Regions from separate parts of the Cupriavidus sp. FW306-1B-F12B genome, predicted to be linked through region 2. Evidence: predicted binding sites of a transcription regulator. Region 2 holds the regulator's gene; the other holds the start of a gene.
The links. The regulator FliA, encoded in region 2, starts transcription of late flagellar genes. The targets are predictions, from matches to a motif close to CTAAAGTTTNNNNNNNNNNNGCCGNTA.

Region 1 (3,380 bases), on a different contig from region 2:
CGCGGGCCGCAGTGCTGTTGGGCAGCACTTCAGACGGCAAGCGCGCTGCGGTTGGGTTCACGGTTGGTGGTGGCGCCATGGTCTGCTCCGTCGGCGTGGTTTGTCCTCAGGCTGAAGCGCTTGGCAGGCAGCGGTCTGCCTGCGAAACGTTCCAGCGTGTTCCGGCAAAAAGGCCGGGCCTTGCGGCCCAGCCTTGTATGCCTGCTCGCGGATGCGATTAACGCAGCAGCGACAGCACGTTCTGCGTGGTCTGGTTGGCTTGCGCCAGGACCGAGGTGCCAGCCTGTTGCAGGATCTGGGCGCGGGTCATGTTCGACACTTCCGTCGCGTAGTCTGCATCCTGGATGCGGGAGCGCGAGGACGACAGATTGTTGACGGTGGTGCCCAGGTTCGCGATGACGGAGTCAAATCGGTTCTGAACGGCACCCAGCGAGCTGCGGAGCGTGTCCACTTGCGCCAGTGCTTTGTCCAAAGCGGCCAGCGGCGAGCTGGTTGCCGCACCCGCAGGGGTATATTCGGCAGCAGCGGCAAGCGTGGCCGCGTCGACGATCGCAGCATTGGCGAAAGTCACAGCGCCGGTGCCTGCATTCACCGCACCTTGATACTGCTTACCGTTGTCCAGGCGGATGATGTAGTCGGTGTACGTGCCGTTGGCGGCTGCAGTGCCGACGCCATGCACGGTGAACTTGCCTGCGCCTGCAATCCCATCGACGGAGGTCGTGGTCAAGTTCGTGACGGTGGTTTTTCCAGCGACCGAAGTGTCGGTGAGCGACGTCAGGGCCTGCGATACGCCACTAACACTAAAGCTGCTCAGACCGAGGGTCTTGGAGCTGATTTCGCTCAGGTTAATGGTGATGGTTTCCCCGTCTTTCGCGCCAACCTGAACTTTCAAGGGACTGGCAGCACTCGACAGGACCTTCACGCCGTTGAAGTCCGTCTGCGTCGACACACGGTCGATTTCCTGCAGTCGCTGGCCGATTTCATCCTGGATCGACTTCAGGTCCGAAGCCGAGTTCGAACCGTTGGCAGCCTGCACGCTCAGCTCACGGATGCGCTGCAGGTTGTTGTTGACTTCGGTCAGCGCGCCTTCAGTGGTCTGCGCCAGCGAGATACCGTCGTTGGCATTGCGCTGGGCTTGCGTCAGGCCCTTGATGTTCGCGGAGAAACGGTTCGCAATCGCCTGGCCGGCGGCGTCGTCCTTGGCGCTGTTGATGCGCAGGCCCGACGACAGACGCTGGATCGCCGTGTTCAGCGACGATTGCGACGTGTTCATGTTGTTCTGAGTCATCAGAGACAACGAATTGGTGTTAATGACTTGCGCCATGATACGACTCCTATATGCAAAGTTTTGGGCATTCCGGCTAGTGCCGTAACGTTGGCGGCCTGCTTTGCAGGGCGTAGAGTGCCTCCGTTGCTTGGGTTATCGACCGGGCAAGGCAAAGGTTTAGAGTGATCTCCGCGATAGTTTCGCGGGGTGCCGGTGGGGCGGGAAGGCGCGTGAGGCGGGCGTTGACCTAGCGGCGCTTGTGGGTGCGGGGGATGTAGATCGGCAGGAAGTCCGGCTCTGGAGCCAAATCCGGCGCCACCGCCGGCGCGTCCGGCGCATTGGCCAGCGTGACCAGGCAGATGGCCCGCTTGTAGACCACCGTGGGCCGGATGTCGTCCGGCTGCCGGCCAAGCAGCACCACATAGTCGTCTGACGCCAGGATGAGACCCTGCAGCCGGGCGCCGGTGGACAGGTGGACGATCACCGGGGCCTGGCTGGTGCTGTATGCCGCAAATTGCTGGTGCTGCAGTTGTTTCCGGCTGCGTGACTTGGGCCGGGTTTCCTTCTTCTTCACAACGACTCCGGAAGAGCCCGCAAGGGTTCTGGCGGCTGATAACAGTCCATTGGCCGGCGGCTTGGTGTGCGCCACGGCCAGGGCGGCACGAGAAACATCCGCTCTCGGTAACGGCGCAGGTGCCGGCGGTTGGCGCTGCCAGAAGAGAAGGGGAGTACTTCAGCGCCGAGAGTAACAAAGTTTTTTCAAGCGTTGACGAACCGCACGCCGTTCCTGGAATAGAGGTGTTGCTCTATAAAAGTTGTTGCTCTTGAGGCTGTGATATTGTAGCCGATTGTGTGCCGCATACTGCGGCCAGAGCGGCGAGCCACGCAGGCTCGATGTGGACTGCGCTCGCGAGGAAATTGCCAGCCCATACGAAAAATGCCCTGATGTAGCGTCAGGGCTAAAATCATCAAAAGTGCGCCAATAATCTCATACCGTCATAAGGGAATCCCCTGATAGAAACGGGATTTACACCTCATGTAAGCGCGTTTATATTCTTGGCAAGAGCTTTTCGGCTCGAGCAGTCCTGGAAAGCCTACGAGCACCCCGCGCGTAGGCTTCTTTTTTTGCCTGCGTCGTTTGAATCGCGCTCTGTGGCGCTGTGGCTGGTGCGGTTAGTAAAACCGACCGGCCGTTCGGAATGCCCAGGCAGATTTAATGCCACTTTCGCGTCGCGCAATCCTCCGAAATGCGAGGGTTTTTGCCGCCAATTCTCATTTCCGTTCAAGAAGTTCGGCTGAAAGCCGATAGCCGGCGCGAGCCTCAGCCGGTCGTCGTGGCGGTGCCGCGGGCCACGCGCCGCCGTGCGCGCGCTGCCAGGCCGGCGCCCAGCACCCAGCGCAGCGCCGGTGCCAGCACATGCATGCCCGCGAGTGCTGCCGGGCGCCGTATCGAAGGGCCGTCCAGATCGAGCTGTTGCCGTGCCCACGGCGGCAGCAGTGCGATGCCCGCGTCGGCCATGATCCGCACCGCCGGCTGCAGCAGCGGGTTGGCCACCGGCATCTTCCGCACCAGCCGCACTACTTCGCTGGTGCGTTCGCTGGCCAGCAGCGCAGGCCGCATGGCCTCCAGGTAGGCCGTGACTTCGGCGCGCGAGCGCGGCACGTCGGCCGCGCCCAGCATCTGGGCGATGCGCGCAACCTCGTCGTAGTAGCGATCCTGCTCGGTGCCGCTCAGTGGTCCGACATAGCGCAGATAGCCAGCCAGGAAGCTCGAGACCTCGGCCACGTGCACCCACGTCAGCAACGCCGGGTCGGAGGCGGCATAGTGCCGCCCGTCCGGGGCCACGCCGACCACGCCGGCATGGATGCGCCGTACGCGCCCGATCAGCGCCATGGCATCGGCACGGCTGCCGTAGGTGGTGCCGGCGATGAACTGCGCGGTGCGCCCCAGGCGCCCCTGCATGTCGGTGCGAAAGCTGGAGTGGTCCCAGACCCCGGCCAGCGCCAGCGGATGCAGCGTCTGCAGCAGCAGCGCACTGACGCCGCTCGCGAGCATTGCCGGAAAGTCGGCATGCACGCGCCAGCAGACCGCGTCGGGCCCGAACAGGCCGGG
Region 2 (3,380 bases):
TGGAAGCTCGATGCGCTGGCCGACACGCTGACCTTCCACGCCGTGGGCGAGGACACCGTGCGCGAGCGTGAAGCCGTGCGCTGGCTGGCCAGCGCCGAAGTGCGCGTGCCGGACAGCCCGGCGCGTGGCAAGGGCACGCCCGAAGGCGGCATCGATGCCTGCCTGGTGGTGGCACGCCTGGCCGACCGCGCCACCGGCGAACTGCTGGATACCCGCTACCTGCTGTGCGATCCGGCGCTGGCGCAGGACGCCGCACAGGTAGCGCGCTGGGCCCTGTGGACCGACGCAGCCGATGCGCGCCTGCGCACGCTGCGCCACGCCATCGACCACTTCGCCCAGGACGCCGAAAACGGCCACGCCGCCGGCGCCGCGCTGGCCGCGTTGCAGCTGGGCCTGTCCGTGCTGCGCCTGGAACACGCGCCGACCGCGGCCGCGCCCGCCTTCCTCGCGCGCCTGGCTGGCCGCACCGTGCGCCAGGGCGTGCCGGTGCCGGGCACGGTGCTCAATGAAGGCATGGGCCGCATGCTGGCATTGCTCGACGTGCTGGAAAACTATCCGGGCCGCGGCAGCGCCGTGTCCGCTGAAACGATGGAGGTGCTGCAGTGAGCGCCCTCGCCATGGACCAGGCCGAGAGCCTGCGCCGGATGCTGGCGCCGCGCACGACGCGCCGCATCGCCGTGGTCGCCAGCGAACGCGGTGCCGGCGCCACCACCGTGGCGCTGGGCTTGTCGCACGCGCTGGCCATGCAGGGCGAACGCGTGCTGCTGGTCGACGAAGACGCCGCCGCGGCGCGCGCCACGCGGCTGTCCGGCGCCAGGCCCGCCGGCACCCTGGCCGATGTCAGCGCAGGCCGACTGCCGCTGGACGCTGCGGCAGGCACCGGTCCCGGTGGCGTGCTGTCGGTGCTGCAGGCTGGCCGGCCTGTGCCGGGCAGCGCCTTGCCGGCTGCTGCTGCGAGCGGTTTCCGCAGCGTGCTGGTGGATGCCTGCGTCGATGCCGACGGCGCGCTGTCGGCGCTAGCGGGCAGCGCACACAATGTGCTGATCGTGATGCGGCCTGAGCTGGCGTCGATCACCGCCGCCTATGCCTGCATCAAGCGCCTGCACCACTTGTATGCCTGGCGCCAGTTCCACCTGATCGTCAACATGGCGGCGAGCGAGGCTACGGTGCAGGCGATCCTGCGCAACCTGGCGCGCACGGCCAGCCAGTACCTGGGCGTCGAGGCGCTGTGCGCGGGCTGGCTGCCGTCGGACCCGCTGGTGGCGCGCGGCGTGCAACTGGGGCGCTGCGTGGTCGAGGCGTTTCCGGCGGCGCCGGCCACCACCGCGCTGCGCCGCACCGCCGGCAGCATCGGCGCCTGGCCGCTGCGCGCGGACACGTCCGCCCCCGCGCCCGCAGCCGCAATGGCCTGAGCCTGCCAGCCATGCCATCCAACCGAACCAGACCCTGAGCCAGCCCCCGCCGCACGTTGCGGCGGTCCAGCAATCCAGCATTCACGAGAATTGCACCATGTACACGATCCAGGGAAAGCTCGAACAGGCCGATGTGGTCAAGGCGCATGCACAGCTGGTGCGCCGCATCGCCCTGCAACTGGCCGCCAGGCTGCCTGCCAGCGTGCAGATCGACGACCTGATCCAGGCCGGCATGATCGGCCTGCTGGATGCCGCCAAGCGTTATGAAGACACCCACGGCGCGCGCTTCGAAACCTATGCCAGCCAGCGTATCCGCGGCGCCATGCTTGACGAGGTGCGCGCCAACGACTGGCAGTCGCGCAGCCTGCGCCAGTTCACCCGGCGCATCGAGCGCACGCAGCGCGGGCTGGAGCAGAAGCTCGGGCGCGCACCGGTCGACTCCGAAGTGGCCGAGGCCATGGAGATGGCGCTGGACGAATACCAGTTGCTGCTCAATGAGGTCTATGGCTGCCAGCTGCTGCACTACGAGGATTTCGAGCGCTCCGGCGAAGAAGACTTCCTGGACCGGCACCTTGGCGGCAGCGATGACGGCAACCCGCTGACCGTGCTGATGGAAAGCGGCATGCGCGAGGCGCTGATCCGCGCCATCGACCGGCTGCCGGAGCGCGAGAAGCTGGTGCTGTCGCTGTGCTATGACCAGGAACTGAACCTGCGCGAGATCGGCGCGGTGCTCGATGTGACCGAGTCGCGCGTGTGCCAGATCCGCGGCCAGGCGATCACGCGGCTGCGCAACCAGTTGCGCGGCTTGCTGTGATGCAGGCGCTGGGCCGCGCCGCGCGCGGCGCTTGCTGGCTGCTGGCTGCCGTATCGGCCTGCGCCTGGGCCGCCATTGAGGGCGGCACCCGCCATGCCTGGACCGGATCGGTCAACGGGCCGGCACTCCACTGCCGCGGACAGCGCGCGGTGTCGCCGCCGATCCTGCCCACCGGCGTCTTGCCGCAGTCAGAAGGGGTCATCACCTCGGTGCGCTGGCGCTACAGCTTCGCCAAGACCCCACCGCTGGAACTGCAAGCCTATCTCTGCAATGCCCAGCGCTGCGTGCTGCTGCCGCAGGCGGAAGGGAAGACCGATGCGTTCTTCGGGGATGATGCCACCAAGGGCTTTGTATTTGCGTTCCGGGTGCCGGGGCAGGGGAGCCTGGTGCCGGTGCTTCAGGGGCGGAGTAATGAGGTGGTGGTGGGGTTTCGGTAGGAGTGAATGTTCCGTTCTTTCGTCACTTCTGAATAAGTGACGAAAGAACGGAACATCTGGCGATCCCCTCAACCCGCCGCCAGGCTCACCCCACCCACCCCAGCCGCCGCCTTCCCATCCTTCCCATACAACCCCGCATCCCCGCCACTATGCTGGCGCAGCGCCTGGATGGCTTCACGGGTGAAATCGAGGTGGGCGTCCACAACCGCCCCGTTGAGCGCATTGGCGTCACGCGCGGTGCGGGCCGCAAAGATCAGCCCGCGCCAGGCATCGGCCACCGCCGGGTCGACCTGGCGGCCGAGCAGCTGGCCTTCGGGGCCGGCGCGCAGGCCCAGCGCGCCCATCTGGGCTTCGCGGGCCTTGAGCTGGCGGGACAGGGCCTGGCCCAGTTCAACCTTGCGCGTCAGCAGTCCGCTCAGGGACTGGAAGTCGCCCCGCTTGAGGGCGTCGCGCTCTTCGGCGAGGAGTTGGCCGAAGGCCTGGATGCCTTCGGTTTCGCGCTGCAGGGACTGGATCAGGCTCTGGTTCATTTGGGCTATCGCGGTTCGGCCTGGCCAAGCTCGCGCAGGGTCGCGAGCAGGCCGTCGGCAATCTTGCCCGGGTCGATCTTGATCCGGCCCTCGGCGATGGCCTGGCGGATCTCTTCGACCTTGGCGGTGTCGATATCGTCGTCCGCGGGCTGCGTCAGGCGGGCGCTGATGTCGCGCACCTGGGCGG

Region 1: a site for FliA is predicted at 1,422-1,448, ahead of AC3WLE_RS08290 (FliC/FljB family flagellin). Genes of this name have one in related genera too.

Annotation. Positions count from the first base shown of each region.
Region 1 is NZ_JBYSXC010000004.1:12,055-15,434, forward strand. Features, by position in the region: gene AC3WLE_RS08290 (FliC/FljB family flagellin) at 218-1,324, opposite strand; gene AC3WLE_RS08295 (RNA chaperone Hfq) at 1,515-1,841, opposite strand; gene AC3WLE_RS08300 (oxygenase MpaB family protein) at 2,589-3,380, opposite strand, start outside.
Region 2 is NZ_JBYSXC010000005.1:112,445-115,824, forward strand. Features, by position in the region: gene flhF (flagellar biosynthesis GTPase FlhF) at 1-606, shown strand, start outside; gene AC3WLE_RS10570 (MinD/ParA family ATP-binding protein) at 618-1,412, shown strand; gene AC3WLE_RS10575 (RNA polymerase sigma factor FliA) at 1,510-2,226, shown strand; gene AC3WLE_RS10580 (flagellar protein FlhE) at 2,226-2,663, shown strand; gene AC3WLE_RS10585 (flagellar protein FlgN) at 2,732-3,193, opposite strand; gene flgM (flagellar biosynthesis anti-sigma factor FlgM) at 3,199-3,380, opposite strand, start outside.